4 regions of the Pantoea sp. C1E2 genome follow, and region 2 is predicted to be linked to each of the others. Evidence: predicted binding sites of a transcription regulator. Region 2 holds the regulator's gene; each other region holds the start of a gene.

Region 1 (5,306 bases), 1.4 Mb from region 2:
AAGCGAAGTGATGGCTAATATGCCTGGAAGCGTCGCGGAAGAATTTACCTAATGAGAAATAAAAAATCCACGCCAGGCGTGGATTTTTTTAGCTGAAATTAATTCAACATGAGCAAATCATCGACTTGAAGATTAGACGTTGAACAGGAAGTTCATCACGTCACCATCTTTCACGATGTACTCTTTACCTTCTGAGCGCATCTTGCCGGCTTCTTTCGCACCTTGCTCGCCTTTATAGGCAACAAAGTCATCAAACGCGATGGTCTGCGCACGGATAAAGCCTTTCTCGAAGTCGGTGTGGATTTTACCGGCAGCCTGAGGCGCGGTCGCACCCACTGGGATGGTCCAGGCGCGTACTTCTTTCACGCCAGCGGTGAAGTAGGTTTGCAGGTTCAATAGCGCATAACCGGCACGGATCACGCGGTTCAGACCAGGCTCTTCCAGACCCAACTCCGCCATGAACTCTTCACGCTCTTCGTCATCCAGCTCTGCTATGTCGGATTCTACTGCTGCGCACACCGGCACAACGACAGAACCTTCGGCTTCCGCAATCGCACGTACCTGATCGAGGAACGGGTTGTTTTCAAAACCGTCTTCGTTCACGTTCGCGATATACATGGTTGGCTTCAGGGTCAGGAAGCTCAGGTAGCGGATGGCCGCTTTCTCATCAGCATCCAGCTTCAGGGCACGCAACATGCCTGCTTCTGACAGGTGCGGGAGACATTTCTCCAGCGCAGCCAGTTCAGCTTTTGCATCTTTATCGCCGCCTTTGGCTTTCTTCTGGCAGCGCTGAATCGCACGTTCACAGGTGTCGAGATCCGACAGCGCCAGCTCGGTATTGATGATATCAATATCTTCCGCTGGGTTAACTTTGCCTGAAACGTGAATGATGTTGTCGTTCTCGAAGCAGCGCACCACGTGGCCGATAGCTTCGGTTTCACGGATGTTGGTCAGGAACTGGTTGCCGAGACCTTCACCTTTGGAGGCGCCTTTCACCAGACCGGCGATATCCACGAATTCCATGGTGGTAGGAACAACACGCTGTGGCTTAACGATTTCGCTCAGCTGATCGAGGCGCAGATCGGGCATTGGCACCACACCGGTGTTTGGCTCGATGGTGCAGAACGGAAAGTTGGCTGCTTCGATACCCGCTTTGGTCAGCGCGTTGAACAGGGTGGATTTACCGACGTTCGGCAGGCCCACAATACCGCATTTAAATCCCATGGTCTGATTACCTTTATCACTGAGTGTGCGGCGCTGACAGGCAGCGACGACAGATTCAAAAAATTTCGCGCATTATACACAGAATTGCCTTCTGCGGCGCGGGAATTGGGCTTAGCCAGCCTTGAACGCATGCAGGCGGTTCATCGCCTTGATTTTGTCTTCTTTCAGCCACAGCTCAGTGCAACGCACCGCTTCATCGACCGCATCATCAATCAGCTTTTGCTCGCTGGCCGGCGGTTTACCCAATACGAAGCCGGTGACCTTATTGCGATCGCCGGGATGGCCGATACCAACCCGCAAACGGTGGAAATTATTGTTGTTGCCCAGTTTGCTGATGATGTCTTTCAGGCCGTTGTGTCCGCCATGACCACCACCCTGTTTAAATTTCGCCACACCCGGTGGCAGATCCAATTCGTCATGCGCCACTAAAATCTCTTCAGGTGTGATGCGATAAAACGTCGCCATTGCCGCGACCGCTTTGCCACTCAGGTTCATAAAAGTGGTGGGCACCAGCAAACGGACATCTTCACCCGCCAGCGACAGGCGTGCAGTGTAGCCGTAGAATTTCGGCTCTTCTTTCAATGACTGATTGTTCCGGTCGGCCAGCAAATCCACATACCAGGCACCCGCGTTATGACGCGTTGCGGCGTATTCAGCGCCGGGATTGGCCAGCCCCACAATCAGTTTAATGCTGCTCACGATGTTTATCCTGTCTTGCTGCGGAAAGGGCGATAGTTTACTGCCTGCAAGCGGCGATGACAAAGGGTGCTGAGCACAGATGATACCTCTGCGTGACTTATCAATTTCTATCGAAATCAAGCCTCTGGCCGTAAAGAAATGTCAGAGATTGTGAAGGATGTGTGATCCTGTCCGCAACTTAACCCGCCGTCATTGCCTAAACTTATGACAAGTTAACCATACGTGCTGTTTTGCTTTTTCATAAGGATGGAGGTGAATCATGAAACGTCAACAATGCCGCTATTTAGGTAATGGCCTGATGTGTTTGGGTTTACTGACGATGGTACTTGGCGTCGGATATTCTATTATTAATCAGCTACCTGCGTTAAACCTGCCGCAATTCCTCGCACATGGTGCCATGTTCAGCATCTTTGTTGGTGCGCTGCTGTGGCTGGTGGGTGCGCGCGTCAGCGGACGTGAGCGGGTTGAAGACCGCTACTTCTGGTTACGCCATTACGGTGACAAACGCTGTCGTCGCAATCACTCCTCGCATTAAGAGAGTGCCGCTTCCTGTATAGGCTGTAACTGCACGAAATATCGTTCGACGCGGTTACGGCCACTGGCTTTTGCACGGTATAACGCTTCATCCGCCAGGCCGAGTAAAATCGGAAAGGTATGATCGCGATGGTTAGCGGTGGCAAAGCCAATGCTCACCGTGTAGCAAACATCGTTGGGCTGCGACAGCTGTGTCGCCAGTCGGATACGCTCGCACACCCGTTCCGCATCCTCGCTATTGCCCGGCAGAATCGCCGCAAACTCTTCGCCGCCCAGACGGGCAAAATGCCCCCCGGCGGGCAACAAAGCCTGTACCACCTGACAAAAATCGATTAATACGCGATCACCTTGCAGGTGGCCGTAACGATCGTTAATGCCTTTGAAATGGTCGAGATCAAACAATACGGCAGTGTAAACCAGCGGTTGCGGACTACGCGTGTTACGCACCACTAATCTGTCGGCTTGCTCGAACAGAGCGCGGCGATTCCAGACGCAGGTCAGGGGATCGTGAAGCGATGCCCGTTTGTGGGCGATCTGTGTGCGCTCGTTGACCATTGCCAGAATGGTAAAAGTCAGGCCAATCACAAATAGAATGGATTCAAGAATCACGTATACCGAAACGCTGGAACCGGCTATCGCGCCGCGCACCGGTGTAGCGATGGCATCATCGAGGAAGATGCGCGCAACATGAAACAGCAGATGAATCCACAGCAACATCTGCGCCGGCCAAAAGGTCACTTGCAGTGCATCGCGAGATTGCCATAACAAACGAATTAGCGCACCGGTGTAAATGATGCACAGCAGGCAAAGCACTAAAACGCGTTTGGGTTGGCTGGCGTAAAACGCAGGGAATGCGCAAAGAATCGCCCATAGCAGCCCGCCGGCTAACCAGCTGAACCCCAAGGGTTTATGGCAAAAAGCACGGAATGCATTCAACAGATTGCCGTAGGCCAGCAACATCACGACGTTGCCCACACCGATGGGAAGGAAGACAAATCCCGCGCTGCGCAGACTACTGAGGAACACCGCCATCAGGGTCAAGATGAGCGCCAGCGTCGTGAATCCGAGCACGCGATCGTATTGCGCACCCACCCAGGCGAAAACAAGAATAATGCTTAAAAACCCCAGCACATAGAGCTCGCAAACAAACAGCGTGTAGATGTCGAGAGTCATAGTGGTCGGAGTTCTTAGAAAAAAGTGTGGAGAAAATACCACTAATCAATGGCCCGCTAAAGCGCAGCATCGCATGTCGTTTGAAAAGAGTGTAAGGCAGGGAGAATAGCGAGTTTTAACGAAATTTATCGCGAAAATATCCGTGGCGAAAGCGGCTTAATCGGCAAATGAAGCGGATTGTTGGGAATAAAAAACCGGGCACGGGGCCCGGTTTCATGCAATGTATTAATGTTCGAACATTGCGGAGATGGACTCTTCGTTACTGATACGGCGAATCGCTTCGGCCAGCATGCCAGAGAGCGTTAAGGTACGCACGATTGGCAGCGCTTTCATCTCGTCTGACAGCGGAATGGTATCGCACACGATAACCTGATCGATCACTGACTTGCGCAGGTTTTCAACCGCGTTACCAGAGAAGATTGGGTGGGTCGCGTAAGCGAAGACACGTTTCGCGCCGCGCTCTTTCAACGCTTCAGCTGCTTTGCACAGCGTACCGCCGGTGTCGATCATATCGTCGACCAGTACACAGTCACGACCTGCCACGTCACCGATGATGTGCATCACCTGAGAAACGTTCGCACGCGGGCGACGCTTATCGATGATAGCCATGTCAGTGTCATTGAGCAGCTTAGCAATAGCACGAGCACGCACTACGCCACCGATGTCTGGAGAAACCACAATCGGGTTTTCCAGGCCAATCTGCAGCATATCTTCCAGCAGAATAGGGCTACCGAACACGTTATCAACCGGGACATCGAAGAAGCCCTGAATCTGTTCGGCGTGCAGATCAACCGTCAGAACACGGTCAACACCTACGCTGGAGAGGAAATCGGCAACGACTTTGGCGGTGATTGGCACACGGGCAGAACGCACACGGCGGTCCTGACGTGCATAACCAAAGTAAGGGATTACAGCAGTAATACGACCAGCAGAAGCCCGACGCAAGGCGTCGACCATCACAACCAGCTCCATCAGATTATCATTGGTGGGGGCACAGGTGGACTGGATGATGAAAATATCACCACCGCGTACATTTTCGTTGATCTGTACGCTTACTTCACCATCACTGAAACGACCAACGGCGGCGTCTCCGAGGCTAGTGTAAAGGCGGTTGGCAATACGTTGTGCTAGTTCCGGGGTGGCGTTACCAGCAAATAGCTTCATATCAGGCACGAGAGGAACCTCAGGCTTGGCGTCCAGAGAATGAACGATTCAAAAGTAACCGGCGAATACTTTTGAAGCTGTTCATACGGGTGTGTTAATGCGCGTCGTGCAGTGCCTGGAACAGGGTGGCACTGTCACGCATACGCTTAGAGCCCGGAAAGGGTGCGTTGCAACGGCGAGGTGTTAAGCCCGCGCGCCACAAATCCGCAAATCCATTTCGGGGCAAGCTCCAGCACCTGACGAGCAGCGGACTCGGTGTTAAATTCAGCAAACACACAAGCTCCGGTCCCGGTCAGGCGCGACGGCGCGTATTCTAGCAGCCAGGAAAGCAGCGCATCAACCTCGCGAAAACGTTTTCTTGCCACAGCTTCACAATCATTGTGAAAAGGACGCTGCAACAGTTCATCTAATGTGCGTATCGGTGAATTGCGCGTCAGGTCAGGATCACGAAACAGATCCGGCGTGGCGATACTGACGCCAGGGTGAGCAACAAGATAACACTTCTCTGCCGG
Region 2 (5,306 bases):
GCGACGCAGGAATTTATGCAGGGCCTGCGTGCACTGTGTGATGAGCACAACGCGCTGCTGGTGCTGGATGAAGTGCAGAGCGGCATGGGTCGTAGCGGTAAGCTGTTCAGCTACGAACATTACGGCATCAAGCCAGACATCATCACCACCGCGAAAGCGCTGGGCGGCGGATTCCCGGTGAGCGCGATGCTGACCACCAATGAAATCGCTTCAGTGATGGCGCCCGGCGTGCACGGCACCACCTACGGCGGCAATCCGCTGGCCTGTGCGATTGCCGAAACCGCACTGGACATCATCAACACCCCTGAAGTGCTGGGTGGTGTGGAAGCCCGTCGTCAGCAGTTCGTTGAAGCGCTGCAGGCGATCGACAGCAAATACGATCTGTTCAGTGAGATTCGGGGCAAAGGTTTGCTGATTGGGGCAGCGCTGAAACCGCAGCACGCCAGCAAGGCGCGCGACATTCTCAACGCATCAGCCGCAGAAGGATTGATGATCCTGACCGCCGGCACCGATGTGATTCGTTTCGTGCCGTCATTGGTGATCGAACCGACCGATATCGAAGAAGGCATGGCGCGTTTCGCCAAAGCCATTGAGAAAGTGCTGGCTGCCTGATTAGCTTTTCGGGCGCAGTACTTTGAGCCAGCTGCCATGATGTGGCCGCTGGCTCCACGCCATTGAAGAGATGGTGTGCATGACGTTCAGATGTTGCAGAATCCGCTTCACATGCTGTTCCACAATCGTCACCGGCCCCTCATTCAGATTCTCCGGCGCTTCCAGAATATTGCTGTCATTGCCTGGTCCGTCATAGGCTAGTCGCTGCTGACAGCGCTGCAGCGCAATTTCACAGGATTGCAGATAACGCTCCGCCAGTTTGGGCGTCAGCATGGTGTGCTCACGCGCCAGAATCGTCATTGCGTTGAGATGCTCAACGATAAACTGACTGTGCGTCACCCACATGCGCATATCTTTCAGGTACTGCGCATTAAAGCCCGGCTCGCTGGATGCCTGATTCAGGGAGTTAAACAGCGCATTGTGCGCCTGATTAACCTTCATGCGTTGATACGCCAGCTTTTCGGGGGATTGCTCCGGCCCCAGCAGCATTCTTAGCGCTTCCTGATAGGCATCCAGTGCATCATGTGCGTTGCTGCGCAGCAAGCCACTCTGCCACTGCGGCCATAGCCAAATCATGCCGGCAAAGGCGATCAGGCAGCCCATCAGTGTGTCCATCATGCGCGGTAACAGGAACTGCGCGCCGTTCAGCGACAGCAGCTGCAGCGAATACACTGCCGTCACGGTAAAGCCAATCATCGACCAGCCGTAATACTTGCGCGTCACCAGATAGCTGGCGAGGGTGATGGCCAGCATAAACAGCAAGGTGATCGATTCGGGCACCGCCAGCTGCAGCGAACCGGCCGCGATCAGCAATCCGGCAAAGGTGCCCAACGCACGGTGCTGAATGCGTACCCGTGTGGCGCTGTAGCCATTCTGGCTGACGAACATAATGGTCATCAGAATCCAGTAGGGCTTGGGAATATTGAAGAACAGCGCCAGCGCACTGCCAAACATCAGCATCACCGAGATACGCGCGGCGGTGCGCAATGCGGCGGATTTCAGCGACAGATAGCTGCGCAGCGCCGGAAACAGCGGCAAACGGCGCTGGCGATCGGCCATCAGGTCACGGGTGTACAACGGCTTCTGGGTGCGCAGCACGCGAGCGATACGGCTGAAGTGGTAATAGCAGAAGTTACCCACCGGATTATCGGGGTTTTGACGCGCAATCTTCTCCAGCGCACCGAGCTGCTTCTCCATGTGAAAACGATCGGGCAACTGATGATAGAGAATGGCATCGGCCAGCAGACGCAGGCGCGCAGAGATAGTTTTCGCATTCCAGCGGATCACCGCTTCGGCGTGACTCTGTTCCACCAGCTTCTGCACCTCTTCCGGCTGGTGCAGGCTCACCGAGATGTGTTCCTGCAAATCCAGCGCCACCTGGAACGCGCGCGTCAGGCGTTTGTGGCTGTTATCACGACTGGCCGACAGCATATGCATTTGCTGATAACAGGTGGTGATCAGATCAACGGCTTTTTGCTGGCGTGCCAGCAGCGGTGGTAATGCCTTTTCCGGATCGGTGAGCTGCGTCAGCAGGGTATATTTGGCATCGCAGTAATCCGCCAATTCCCGATACAGCAGGCTAAGGGTTTCACGCATCGGCTGCTCTTTCCACAGCCAGAACCAGAACCAGTTAAACAGGCCGTACCATAGCGTGCCACCGATATACAGTAGCGGCGGCACCCACATGGGCATGCGTCCAACCAGGCTGAGGCTAAAGATGGCGGCAATCAGTGTGGCGGGCAGCAAGCGACCGTGCAGTGGGCTGATTTCGCCGGTCACGCCTATCAGCAGCGGCAGCACGAATAGGATCAGCGGTAAAGGAATCGCGTCACTGGTGAGAAATTGGATCAAAAAGCTGGCGGTGGCAAACAGGGAGCCGCCGACAATCAGGCGTTTGAAGAAGCGTTTATGCGGGGTATCGAGACCCGCCATGTTGCAGCAGGCAGGCACTAAGGAGAACAGCAGGCCTTTTTGCAGATCGCCAAACAGCCAGCCAAGAGCCACAGGCAGGCACAGCACCAGCGTTTGCCGCAGTGCGTAGTTGACCTCAGGATGATAGATGATTCGGCGCCACATCAGCTCATCGCAAACAAAAACGGCGCGATGTTGCCATCACGCCGTGGGTGATAAGAAATTAGCGGGTGCCGTAGACGACGATGGTTTTACCGTGTGCGGAGATCAGGTTCTGATCTTCCAGCATTTTCAGGATACGACCCACGGTTTCGCGTGAGCAACCCACGATTTGACCAATCTCCTGACGGGTGATTTTGATTTGCATCCCGTCCGGGTGAGTCATCGCATCTGGTTGTTTAGCCAGATTAAGCAGCGTTTGCGCGATACGGCCCGTCACATCGAGGAAGGCAAGGTTGCCCACTTTTTCGGAGGTGACTTGCAGACGACGCGCCATTTGCGACGAGAGTCGCATTAAAATATCCGGGTTTACCTGAATCAGCTGACGGAATTTTTTGTAGGAAATTTCAGCCACTTCGCAGGCACTTTTCGCACGTACCCAGGCACTACGTTCCTGACCTTCTTCAAACAGGCCGAGTTCGCCGATGAAATCTCCCTGATTGAGGTAGGAGAGGATCATCTCTTTGCCTTCTTCATCTTTGATCAGTACCGCGACGGAACCTTTCACGATGTAGTACAGCGTTTCCGCTTTCTCACCCTGATGGATGAGTGTGCTTTTGGACGGATATTTGTGAATATGGCAATGGGACAGGAACCATTCGAGTGTAGGGTCTGTTTGCGGTTTGCCGAGAACCATTCGCTATTATCCTCTGTTGTAATCGTGCCCAAAATACAGGGGGCAGTTTTCCCTGTCAGGCGGTGTAATCGTAGAGCGCTTCCAGTAAAGGAAAATTATTTCCGGGTGATTCTTAAGCTACGCTTTTGATTCTTCCCGCCTTCGTCTGTTATGACGAAAATATTTTCAGCACTGTTTGTAGCACAGCTTTTGCAAGCTGTCTTCTGTTGTCTCGCTTCAGCAAAGGGCAGATGTGTCTGGATTGCTGTTTATCAAGTGAAAGCGTACTCTGGCGGCAAAACCGCCACTTCAGGAGAAAGAATAATGCAGGCACGAGTGAAATGGGTGGAAGGGCTGACCTTTCTCGGAGAATCCTCATCAGGCCATCAGGTATTAATGGACGGTAACTCGGGCGACAAAGCGCCGAGCCCGATGGAGATGGTTTTGATGGCAGCTGGCGGCTGTAGCGCGATTGACGTGGTGTCGATCCTGCAAAAGGGTCGAAATGACGTGGCTGACTGCGAGGTGAAACTCACCTCCGAGCGCCGTGAAGAAGCGCCACGTATTTTCACGCAAATCAACCTGCATTTTATCGTTAGCGGCAAGGCGCTAAGCGATAAAGCGGTCGCGCGGGCTGTCGATCTGTCGGCGGAGAAGTATTGCTCGGTGGCGATCATGCTCGGCAATAGTGTGAAAATGACGCACAGTTACGAAGTGATTGAGCGATAGCATCAGCGGGCGGCCAAACGGCCGCCGCTACAGAATTTCTGGATTATTCAATCCGTTTACCTTCAATCAGCCGCTGCACCAGTGGCGTCATGATTAACTCCATCGCCAGACCCATTTTACCGCCCGGCACCACCAACGTGTTCATATGTGAAATGAACGAGCCCTGGATCATCGCCAGCAGATAAGGGTAAGCAATGCCTTCCAGTCCACGGAAGTGAATCACCACAAAACTTTCATCGAGCGAAGGGATTTCACGTGCGGCAAACGGGTTGGAGGTGTCAACGGTCGGCACGCGCTGGAAGTTGATATGGGTGCGTGAGAACTGCGGCGTGATGAAGTTGATGTAATCCTCCATCGAACGCACCACCGAATCCATCACCGCTTCGCGCGAATGGCCTCGCTCGCCGGTGTCGCGCACCAGCTTTTGAATCCACTCCAGGTTGACGATCGGCACCACACCGACCAACAGATCGACATGCTCCGCCACGTTCTGCTGCTGCGTGACGACGCCGCCATGCAGTCCTTCATAGAACAACACATCGGTGTTTTCCGGCAACGGCTGCCAGGGCGTGAAGGTGCCGGGCACCTGATTCCAGGGCACAGCTTCATCATAGGTGTGCAGATATTTGCGCGATTCACCTAACCCGGTTTGTCCGTAATGCTTGAAGGTGTGTTCTAACAGACCGAAGTCGTTGGCTTCCGGGCCGAAATAGCTGATATGGCGGCCCAGATCGCGCGCTTTACGGATCGCCATGTCCATTTCGGGACGGGTATAGCGATGGAAGCTGTCACCTTCCAGCTCCGCAGCGTGCAAATCCAGCTGCTGAAATATTTTACGGAAGGCAACGCTGGTGGTGGTAGTACCGGCACCGCTTGAACCGGTCACGGCAATGATTGGATGCCTGGCTGACATAACAGAACTCCCTGTGAGGTCGGGCGATGAGCATTGTTACCACGAATTATCGTGCGGTGCATTAACCGCGAAATTCGCCTTTCGGCATAATGTTGACGGATTCATGCAGTTCCGACCACACCAGAACGACGTCCCCGCGTTCCAGCTGGCGGCGCACGTCGGCCACTTTCTGTTCCAGGCTGCGCTCCTGCTCACCGTAGTCGGTGCCTTCGCGCAGCACGAAGGTTTCAATCAGGTTTTCAAGCGTTGCGACTTCAAGTTCTTGCCAGGGAATAATCACGATCACACATCCAGATAAGTTGAGAG
Region 3 (5,306 bases), 1.7 Mb from region 2:
TGAAGCTGGCAGAATGGAAACACCCAATCCGGTTGCGACCAGACCGAGTATCGTCATCGCTTCACCCACTTCCTGCGTAATAAAGGGTTTGATTTGATAACGGTGCAGCAGCGCCAGTGTTTCACCGTACAGCGCCGTACCACCCTGCGGATCAAAAAACACGAAGGGCTCGTTGGCCAGTGTCTGAATGGAGATCGACTCAGCATCTGCCAGCGGATGTGCCCAATGCACCAGCGCACACAACGGCTCGCGCAGCAGCACCCGATGCTGTAAATCGCTCGGCAATGGCGTATTGCGCATCACACCCAAATCCAGCCGACCTTCATGCAACGGTGCCAGCTGCTGGCGGGTGTTATTTTCCTGCATCGAGATGTGCACTTCCGGCCAACGCTGACGAAATTGATACAGCGCATCGGAGACCAGGCCGGTGAAGGGAGCGGAAGAGGTAAAGCCAATGCGTAGCTCTCCTTCCTGTCCGCTATGTACGCGAGCCGCCCGACTGGCAGCTTGCTCAACCTGCAGCAGAATGGTGCGCGCATCCTGTAAAAACAGCTGACCGGCAGCCGTGATCTGCACGCTGCGATTAGTTCGGGTAAACAGCTGCGCGCCGATCTCTTGCTCCAGCTGCTGAATCTGCTGGCTGAGCGGCGGTTGGGAAATATTCAATCGCTGTGCTGCGCGACCAAAATGCAGTTCCTCGGCAACGGCAACGAAATAGCGTAAATGGCGCAACTCGACATTCATATCTTAAACGTCTCATTTGAGATTATTAATATATTGTACAACCTAATCTCACTTTCCTAAAGTTATCAGACCGTTTCTCATCTAAGGATATTCCGTGAGTCGCTCTTCCCAGGCAGTGACAATTCATGAAGACGAGTTGTCCGCTAAGCCTGCTTCAACCGTAGCCCCCTCAGAGTGGATTGAGCGTGGATCGCCGCAGTTTATGCGCGTCACGCTGGCATTATTTTCCGCTGGATTGGCCACCTTCGCGCTGCTGTATTGTGTGCAGCCGATTCTGCCCGTGCTGTCACAGCAGTTTGGCGTCTCTCCCGCCGAAAGCAGTATTTCATTATCACTCTCAACCGGATTGATGGCGCTGGGCTTGCTGGTGACCGGTCCGCTATCCGATGCTATTGGGCGCAAATCCGTGATGGTGACGGCTTTGATGCTTGCCGCCATTTGCACGCTGATTTCCGCCACCATGACGAGTTGGCAAGGCATTCTGATGATGCGTGCGTTGATTGGTCTGTCTCTCAGCGGCGTGGCGGCGGTCGGTATGACCTATTTAAGCGAGGAGATCCATCCCCGCGTGATTGCCTTCTCGATGGGTCTGTACATCAGCGGCAATTCCATTGGCGGTATGAGCGGACGCTTGCTCACCGGCGTGCTGACCGATTTCTTCTCCTGGCGTGTGGCGGTTGGGGTGATAGGTTGCTTCTCGCTGGCCGGCGCGTTGATGTTCTGGAAGATTTTACCGGCGTCACGTCATTTCCGTCCCGCCTCGTTGCGCCCGCGCAGTTTATTCATCAACTTCCGCCTGCACTGGCGTGATAAAGGATTACCCTTCCTGTTCGCTGAAGGTTTTCTGCTGATGGGCGCGTTTGTGACGCTGTTTAACTACATCGGCTATCGTTTGTTAAGCGCACCCTGGTCGCTGAGCCAGGCGGTAGTGGGACTGCTGTCGGTGGTGTATCTGACCGGATCGTGGAGCTCACCCAAAGCGGGCGCGATGACCAGTCGCTTTGGTCGTGGTCCGGTGATGATTAGCGCTACCGCCATTATGCTGGCTGGGTTATTGCTCACCGCCTTTAATTCTCTCTGGCTGATACTGCCCGGTATGATGCTGTTTACGGCGGGCTTTTTTGCCGCGCACTCCGTTGCCAGCGGCTGGATTGGTCCACGCGCACGCCGTGCCAAAGGCCAGGCCTCGTCACTCTATCTGTTCAGCTATTACGTAGGTTCCAGCGTAGCGGGTACGTTAGGCGGCGTGTTCTGGCACAGCTATGGCTGGCCGGGCGTAACGCTGTTCATCAGTGTGCTGCTGTTGCTGGCCTTGGTTGTTGGCTGGCGTTTACAGTGCCGAAAACTGTAATACCTTTCATCTAAACGACGGGGCCGATGCGCCCCGCGTCTCCCTAAAGCCCACAGAATCGGGCGATCAATCAGTCCCACTTAAAACAAAACGACAATTCGTCGCTATAATCCTTTTTATTCCAACAATAGTTAGATTTTCTTTTTTCACAGCAATGAGGACGTTAGATGCAACTCTATTATTACGTCGATAAGCATGCAGGCTATAACGACAACCATGTGGTACATGCAACAGGCTGCCCATTCATCCCTTCTGATAGTGCACGGCGCTTTCTCGGGACTTTCTACACACCCACCGCCGCCATACAACAAGCGCGTAAATTTTATTCCAGTGCTATGGGGTGTGAACATTGCTGCCCGGTGGCGGTAAAAAAAAGCCTGACCACTCAGCATAGCGTGGCGCTAAAACATATGGTGCAACTCTGATAATGCTGGTCTGACAATGGATTAGCGCTTAAGGGGTTTTGTTAAGTACGGCTGTCAAATCGTTCTAATATAGAAACAGCCGACTTAATCATCACTGGATCTCAAAGCGCTACGCCATGATTGTTTTTTCTCGCTATCACCCCTCAGACAAAAAGCAAGAATTGATAATAACCTCAGGCTATTAACCCGGCGTTTAGCGATAAAAAATAATCAGTAATAAAAACGGTCCTGAAGGTTTTAATCCGCTCATTAATGCTCCACAATAGCCCCAATTTGTGATGCAGGTCACTTAACCGGGTGCGTTTCACCCCCTCACTCGCTGTCAGATCATTTGAACCCCATGCAATCTACTACCGTCTCTCGTAAAACAGCCTGGCTACGCGTTGTGCTGTTGGCCATTGCCGCTTTTGTTTTTAATACCACTGAATTTGTGCCTGTTGGCCTGCTGTCGGATATTGCGGCGAGTTACGCCATGAAAACCGCCGATGTCGGCATTATGCTGACCATTTATGCGTGGGTCGTTGCGCTGTTATCACTGCCGTTAATGCTGCTGACGCGTAATATCGAACGACGTTTTCTGCTATCGGTGCTGTTCATTCTGTTTATCGGCAGCCATGTGCTCTCGTCTGTGGCATGGGATTTCACCTCACTGGTGATTTCACGCATCGGTATCGCCCTGGCGCACGCAGTGTTCTGGTCGATCACCGCTTCACTGGCGATTCGTGTTGCGCCCGCGGGCAAGAAAACCCAGGCGCTGAGCATGCTGGCAACCGGTACGGCGCTGGCAATGGTACTGGGCGTACCGATTGGTCGTATCGTTGGGCAATATCTCGGCTGGCGTACTACTTTCGGCATGATCGGTTTGTCAGCGTTGGTGCTATTGATTTTGTTAGTGCGGATATTGCCGCGCCTGCCGAGTGAACACACCGGCTCACTGAGCAGCGTGCCGATGCTGTTCCGCCGTCCGGCGCTGGTGGCGATGTACATTCTGGTCACGCTGGTGGTCACCGCGCACTACACCGCTTACAGCTACATCGAACCTTTTATGCAGGTGGTGGCTAACGCGGATGAGAATTTCACGACGTTGCTACTGTTGCTGTTCGGTTCCGCCGGGATTATTGGCAGCGTGCTGTTCAGTACGTTGGGCAACAAATTCCCTTCTGCGATGTTACTGGCGGCGATTAGCATCATCACGTTGAGTATGGGCCTTTTGCTGTTTGCCGCCGTGCGTCCTGCTGCTATTTCGCTGCTGTGTATTTTCTGGGGCATGGCAATGATGATGATTGGGCTGGCGATGCAGGTTCGCGTGCTGTCACTGGCGCCCGATGCTACCGATGTGGCGATGTCATTGTTCTCAGGAATTTATAATATCGGGATTGGCGCGGGTGCCCTGTTGGGCAATCAGGTCAGCGAACACATGAAAATGTCGGATGTGGGTAACGTGGGTGGATTGATTGGTCTGGCTGCGTTGTTCTGGTGTATCACTATTTTCCGTCGGTATCCGCAACTCCGTTCAAACGGATAATCTGCTTCACGACCAGGGGCACACTTCAGTGCGCCCCTGCGCCATTCGATGCGCTTTGGTAATTAGTTATAAATTACCGCTGTGCCATTTAGCTTGTTGTTGCCAGAGGTCGAAGTGATGCGGAACGACTTTGCTCCGGCAGCACTCGCCTTCTCCGATAGCTGGTTCTCCAGTGAAGTCAGGTTAGTGCTACCTGATGCACTTACCACACCGATTTGCTGCTGGTTCAATGGTGCCTGATTGACCAATTCGGCAGCCATGCTACCAAACGCGATGGATGACAGTGCGACAGTGGCTAATACCATTTTGATGCTTTTCATGATCGTCTCTCTTATGCAGATGAAAGGGGTGGGTTGAATTTAGTTAACAACCGTTAATTAAATGCTAGCGCCAAACCGGGCATCTCGTCAATCATTTTATTAACGGTCGTTATTTTATTAAGAAGTGGCGTGATTATGGGCTTTAGCGCCCTTTTTCACTTATCGATTTGAGTGTTGCGACAGCGGTAAAGCACAAACGGGCAAAGCAAATGAGGCTGAACTCCGGCTGCGCTTGCATATTTAGTTAGCGATCGGTAATTTAATCACATGTTCTTCATGCAGTGAGGTGCGTATGACGCAAACTACCGACACGCTTAATCGCAAAACGCGTGGCCGTCCTAAAGTGTTTGACCGCAACGATGCGCTGGATAAAGCATTGATGCTGTTTTGGGCCCACGGTTATGAAGGCACATCGCTGTCGGATTTGGTGGACGCAACCGGTGCAAAAGCGCCGACGCTTTATGCTGAATTTGAGAATAAGGAAGGTCTGTTCCGTGCAGCAATGCAGCGCTACATCGATACCTTTAGCGCACAGCGTAACCAGGTACTCAACGACGAAACACTCGATGTGAAAGCCGCAATTGAAGCCTATTTTCGTGCCACCGCAGCCTGTTTTACCGAGTGCGATAAACCTGCTGGCTGTTTCTTTATCTGCACGTCCAGTGCGCTCTCTTCTGGCTCCGACGAGATCGCGCAGATGCTGGCTAAGCAACATCATGCGCAGGAAAACGCCTTGAAACAGTTTTTGGATGCCCGACAGCAGCGCGGTGAATTACCGCAGTGCGCCAACAGCAGCACGCTGGCCAGCTATCTCGCTTGTGTGTTGCAGGGGATGTCGGTGCGTGCTCGTGAAGGTGCAAGTCGTGATGACCTTGATGGGATTGTTGATACGCAGATGGCCATCTGGCCGGCACTGGCAGGCTACTGCGCGCTAAACACGT
Region 4 (5,306 bases), 160 kb from region 2:
TCAACTAACTCGGCGCCCAGGCGTTTCAGCTCTTCGGCGTCGCGTTTAATTTCGCTTTTGCTGACCCAGATAATCTCTTCGTCTTCATCTTCTTCGTTTTGATTATCTGGCACATCGTCGAGCCAGTCATCGGGCTGCTTGGTCATCTCTTGGCTCCCTAAAAAAAAGAGGCTAATCCTACCAGTTTATCGGGCGACTGCGAAATTGTTCTCTGAGTCTGATAGACTCAATAAATTCATACTTAAGATTAGACGGCAGGTCGATGAACGTATCTACTCAGGTTGCAGAACAACGTAAAGTGTTAGAACAGGCTGTCGCGCAGGCGCTGGAACTGGCGAAAGCCAGCACCGATGGTGCAGAAGTGGCGGTGACCAAAACCACCGGCATCGGCGTCAGTACCCGCTATGGCGAAGTGGAAAACGTCGAATTCAACAGCGATGGTGCACTCGGCATCACCGTCTATCATCAGAACCGCAAAGGCAGCGCCTCCTCGACCGATCTCAGCCCGGATGCGATCAAACGCACCGTGCAAGCGGCGATCGATATCGCGCGCTACACCTCGGTTGATCCTTTTGGCGCCCCGGCCGATCCCGATCTGCTGGCGTTTGAAGCGCCGGATCTCGATCTTTACCATCCGTGGGAGATCGACGCCGATCGCGCTATCGAACTGGCCGCGCAAGCCGAACAGGCATCGCTGCAGGCTGACAAGCGTATTACCAATACCGAAGGCGGCAGCTTCAATAGCCACGTCGGCATCAAAGTGTTCGGTAATAGCCACGGCATGCTGCAGAGCTATTGCTCGAGCCGCCATTCGCTCTCCAGCTGTGTGATTGCCGAACAGGATGGCAACATGGAGCGCGATTACGCTTACACCATCGGCCGTTCGATTGACGATCTGCAAAGTGCCGATTGGGTAGGACAAGAGTGTGCACGTCGCGTGTTGTCACGCCTGGCGCCGCGCAAACTGCCAACCATGAAAGCACCGGTGATCTTCGCGCCGGAAGTGGCGACGGGTCTGTTTGGCCATCTGGTTGGCATGATCAGCGGCGGCAGCGTTTATCGTAAAGCGACTTTCCTGCTGGATTCACTGGGCAAACAGATTCTGCCCGAGTGGCTGACCATTGAAGAGAAGCCGCACCTGCTGAAAGGGCTGGCGTCTACGCCGTTCGACAGCGAAGGCGTGCGCACCCAGGCGCGTGACATCATTAAAGATGGCGTGCTGCAAAACTGGCTGCTGACCAGCTATTCGGCGCGCAAACTTGGCCTGCAGAGCACCGGCCACGCGGGCGGTATTCACAACTGGCGCATTGCGGGCCAGGGTCATAGCTTTGAAGATATGCTGAAACAGATGGGCCGTGGCTTAGTGGTGACCGAAATGATGGGTTCCAGCGTCAGCGCCATGACCGGTGATTACTCGCGCGGTGCCTCAGGTTTCTGGGTTGAAAACGGTGAAATCCAATATCCTGTGAGTGAGATCACAATTGCGGGCAACCTCAAGGATATGTGGCTCAATATGGTAACTCTCGGTAACGACATTGAAACGCGCAGCAATATACAATGCGGGTCGGTGCTGCTGCCGGAGATGAAAATCGCCGGACAATAAACACATCGCTTCACTGAAAGCAGCCCACGTGGCTGCTTTTTTTTTGCCAATAATAATACCCGAAATAATTCGCGTTGCAGGAAGCCGGCAAGTGAATGAATTCTTAGGAGCTTACATGAGTGAGTGACTGAGGTGAGTAAGCGCAGCCAACGCGCCTGGAACGTGAAGGATGAAGGGTAAATAAGGATATTTTTATGCGGAAGCATGTAATTGCAATGTTGTCTCTCTCGCTGTTGTTCTCCTCGGCTAGCGTATTCGCCGCTGACCTGAAGAATGATATGGATACTCTGAAAGATGGCCTGAGCGTGGTGAAAAAAACCTCCGATGCTCAGGAAATGCAAACCGCACTCGGCAAGATGCGCCAGGCGGCGGAGGATGCTAAAAAATCCACGCCGGAAAAACTGGAAGGTCAGGCTGCCGATAGCGCCCAGATTAAGGATTATCACGCAGGTCTTGATTCTCTGATTGCACAGATTGATGTCGTCGATCAGTTGGCGAAAGCCAATAAACTCGACGAAGCCAAAGCTGAAGCGAAAAAGTTGGAAGATATTCGTAACGCCAACCATAAGAAATTCCGCTGATAAACCGGCCAGCCCTGTGGCTGGCCTTATCTTCCCCCGCGATTTCTCCGTTCTCTCACACTCATTTCCGGCATAACCCGCATTTTTGTGACCTGTTTCGCACACTTCATGCGTAGTGCGATCTGGCGCACACACGCCCGTGGGATTTCCACTTTGAGGTGGAAAAGATGCGTCTCCACAGCCTGAAGCGGAAAGCGTAATTTCTTTTCAACGCGAATTATCTCTAATTATCCGCAGTAAACAGGAGTAGCAAGGTGAGGAGTGAAGCTGTCCCGCTGAAACCGAGTACGCCAGAAGCCATTCAGGCGTTGGCGGATAACACGTTGAAGCAGATTGCGGCGATCTACGCCGCGCACCACATCGAAGCCAATGCCGTGCAGCAGCAGATGCTGGCGTCGCATGTGCGGGCGATGGCAGCGCGTTCCCTCACGGGAGAAGCCTTGCCGGAAGTGGAAGCCGAACTGTTTGAAGATATCTCGCCAGAAACCATGGCGCTGGCACAGCAGGTGGTCGATCTGTTTGGCAATCTGCCAAAAGAAGAAGCCTGGTTGTTATCGGTGCATATCGAAGTGGCGAAATCGAACGAAGCATAAATCGAGAGGAATTGAACATGGTAACAGTCGTCATTGGTGATCGTCTGGGTAAAGGCCAGAAAGTTGCAGCCGGTATTGAGAAAGCAGGCGGCCGTGCCGTTGTCGTGCCGGGCGTAGCAGCCGACATGAAACTGGGCGATGTGATGAAAGCGGAAAACGCCGATTTCGGTATCTCCTTCTGCGGCAGCGGCGGTGCAGGTGCCATCACTGCACAGAACAAATATGGCTACAAAGCCAAACACGGCATGCGTTCGATTGATGAAGGCGTGACTGCCATCAACGAAGGCGCCACCGTGCTGGGCTTTGGCTTTATGGATAAAGAAGAGCTGGGTGAACGTCTGGTGCAGGCCTGGAATAAAAAACACGGCAGCTAAGCATGAAACAGCAATACGAGACCCAGGTAACGGTGCAGGGCAAAGGCGACAGCAAAGCGAAAGCCTTTTCCGATGCATTGAGCAAGGTGCAGCAGCAAGTGCTGCGCACCAGCCAAAAGATTCTGTTGCGCATTGAACCCATAGATGTGCGGGTGCTGCGCGCGCAGGAGAGCGTACGCGCAGAGAAGTTCTTGTTCTTCTTTCTGGCGCGCGAACGACGGAATTACAGCGTTGAGCTGGATATTACCGTCAGCGTCACCGTGATCGACACCGACAAGGTGGATTTCATCGCGACGAAATAAAAACGACAACAAAGGGTACAACAACATGTTTTTAATCATTTTGTTTAAGTCGTTGATCATTGGTGGATTGGTTGGCGTTGGGGTAGGAGCGGGCGCAGCGCGCATGTTCCATGCACCGACCACGCAAGGTATGGGCGCGTTTCGTACTTTGGGTGAACTCAATTCCTGCGAAGGCGATCCTGCTTCGCACTTCTCCTTTGGTCTTGGCTTCTTCTTTAACGCCTGGGCATCGTCTGTGGCGGCAGGCTCCTTCACACAGGACGTTGACCACCGCATTCTGCCCAACTGGGGCGCGGCTGCGTTGATGGTGAAAAATCGTAACGTCGCGGAAACCCTGCACAACCCGAAACGCATGGCGATTGCCTGCGGCATCATCGGCATGATCGTCGTGGCGTTCCTCAACAGTACCGCTTCTGCGGTGCCAGCGGCGTTGCAGGTCACGGCAGTGAAAGTGCTGGTACCGGCGGCGAACCTGCTGGTGAATACCGTGATGCCAGTGATCTTCTGGCTGGCGGCCATTGATGCCGGTAAGAAATCGGGCTTCTGGGCGACCATCTTTGGTGGTCTGGCGCAGTTGATCATGGGCAATGCCGTACCGGGTTTGGTGCTGGGCATCCTGATCGGTAAAGGCGTGGAAGAGAGCGGCTGGAACAAAGTCACCAAAGTGATGATGTTCGCGATTGTGCTGCTGTTCGCTCTGAGTGGCTTCTTCCGTGGCTTCGACATGAAACTGCTGCAATCCTTCCAACTGGGTGTCCCTGGCTGGCTGGACATGATCCACAACAGCCTGAGCGGCAAATAAGGAGCCTCGAGAATGAACGAGACTGAAAACAAAGGGTTCTGGTATGCCGACTGGTCGTTCCCGATCTTTGTTGGCCTGCTGTCATCTGGCGTGTTTGCCGGTACGCACATGTACTACCTGTACGGCATTGGCGCTTTCAACGAAGTGGCATTCGTATCCATGCTGCGCTCCGGTATGGAAACCGGTGTATATGGCGCAGTGGCGGCGTTCGGTGCCAGCTTCCTGTTTGCCCGTATTATTGAAGGCTCGCTGGTCGGGATTCTGGATATTGGTGGCGCGATTCAAACCGGCGTCGGCTTAGGTGTTCCTGCCTTGCTGCTCGGTGCGGGCATCGTGTTCCCGGTGGCGAACTTTGCCGCGTCACTGGCAACCGGCCTGGTGGTGGGCGTAGCGATTGGCTATCTGATCATCCTGGCGCGTAAGTTCACCATCAATCAAAGCGATTCCACCTACGGTGCGGACGTGATGATGGGCGCAGGTAATGCATCGGGTCGCTTCCTCGGGCCGTTGATCATCCTGTCTGCGATGGCCGCGTCGATTCCTATCGGCCTCGGTTCGCTGGTGGGTGCGCTGTTGTTCTATCTGTGGAACAAACCGATTACCGGTGGTGCGATTCTCGGCGCGATGGCCTTAGGCGCGATGTTCCCGGTTTCTCTGTGATGCAGTAACCGGTTTAACGGTCGCCATAAATGGCGACCCTACGATTTCGTAGGGTGCGCATTTATGCGCACCAGGCAGATGTGGTGCACATTCCGTAGGGTGCGCATTTATGCGCATCAGGCAGATGTGGTGCACATTCCGTAGGGTGCGCATTTATGTGCACCAGGCTGAATGCAGGTTGTTAAGGAGTAAACATGTTTGATCTGATTCTGCGCCGCGCGCGTTTGTGCGACGAACAGCTGGTGGATATCGCCATCCAGCACGGCAAGATTGCTGCGGTCGGTGACGTCAGCGGTTCAGCACAGCAGGAGCGCGATTTAGCAGGGCGCTACTACGTCAGCGCGGGCTGGATCGACAGCCACGTGCACTGCTATCCCAAATCCCCGATTTA

What was found. The regulator CRP, encoded in region 2, controls carbon source genes, mostly activating them, when cyclic AMP is high. The targets are predictions, from matches to a motif close to ATGTGANNNNNNTCACAT.
Region 1: a site for CRP is predicted at 2,083-2,100, ahead of pth (aminoacyl-tRNA hydrolase). Genes of this name have one in related genera too.
Region 3: a site for CRP is predicted at 2,794-2,811, ahead of ACXI0A_RS11945 (sugar transporter). Genes of this name have one in related genera too.
Region 4: a site for CRP is predicted at 2,270-2,287, ahead of ACXI0A_RS19070 (glycine dehydrogenase). Genes of this name have one in related genera too.

The regions. Positions count from the first base shown of each region.
Region 1 is NZ_JBSZHT010000002.1:2,765,690-2,770,995, reverse strand. Features, by position in the region: gene ychF (redox-regulated ATPase YchF) at 133-1,224, opposite strand; gene pth (aminoacyl-tRNA hydrolase) at 1,336-1,923, opposite strand; gene ychH (stress-induced protein YchH) at 2,183-2,458, shown strand; gene ACXI0A_RS13305 (diguanylate cyclase) at 2,455-3,630, opposite strand; gene prs (ribose-phosphate diphosphokinase) at 3,856-4,803, opposite strand; gene ispE (4-(cytidine 5'-diphospho)-2-C-methyl-D-erythritol kinase) at 4,941-5,306, opposite strand, start outside.
Region 2 is NZ_JBSZHT010000002.1:4,178,359-4,183,664, reverse strand. Features, by position in the region: gene argD (bifunctional acetylornithine/succinyldiaminopimelate transaminase) at 1-612, shown strand, start outside; gene ACXI0A_RS19965 (YccS/YhfK family putative transporter) at 613-2,688, opposite strand; gene crp (cAMP-activated global transcriptional regulator CRP) at 2,747-3,379, opposite strand; gene ACXI0A_RS19955 (OsmC family protein) at 3,683-4,087, shown strand; gene ACXI0A_RS19950 (phosphoribulokinase) at 4,131-5,000, opposite strand; gene ACXI0A_RS19945 (YheU family protein) at 5,062-5,280, opposite strand; gene ACXI0A_RS19940 (hydrolase) at 5,283-5,306, opposite strand, start outside.
Region 3 is NZ_JBSZHT010000002.1:2,473,000-2,478,305, forward strand. Features, by position in the region: gene ACXI0A_RS11930 (LysR substrate-binding domain-containing protein) at 1-744, opposite strand, end outside; gene ACXI0A_RS11935 (MFS transporter) at 839-2,095, shown strand; gene ACXI0A_RS11940 (hypothetical protein) at 2,263-2,520, shown strand; gene ACXI0A_RS11945 (sugar transporter) at 2,861-4,045, shown strand; gene bhsA (multiple stress resistance protein BhsA) at 4,108-4,365, opposite strand; gene ACXI0A_RS11955 (TetR family transcriptional regulator) at 4,658-5,306, shown strand, end outside.
Region 4 is NZ_JBSZHT010000002.1:4,022,897-4,028,202, reverse strand. Features, by position in the region: gene yjgA (ribosome biogenesis factor YjgA) at 1-146, opposite strand, end outside; gene pmbA (metalloprotease PmbA) at 263-1,603, shown strand; gene cybC (cytochrome b562) at 1,798-2,184, shown strand; gene ACXI0A_RS19070 (glycine dehydrogenase) at 2,439-2,777, shown strand; gene ACXI0A_RS19065 (SFCGS family glycine-rich protein) at 2,795-3,151, shown strand; gene ACXI0A_RS19060 (DUF4312 family protein) at 3,154-3,453, shown strand; gene ACXI0A_RS19055 (DUF4311 domain-containing protein) at 3,479-4,255, shown strand; gene ACXI0A_RS19050 (DUF4310 family protein) at 4,268-4,915, shown strand; gene ACXI0A_RS19045 (amidohydrolase/deacetylase family metallohydrolase) at 5,110-5,306, shown strand, end outside.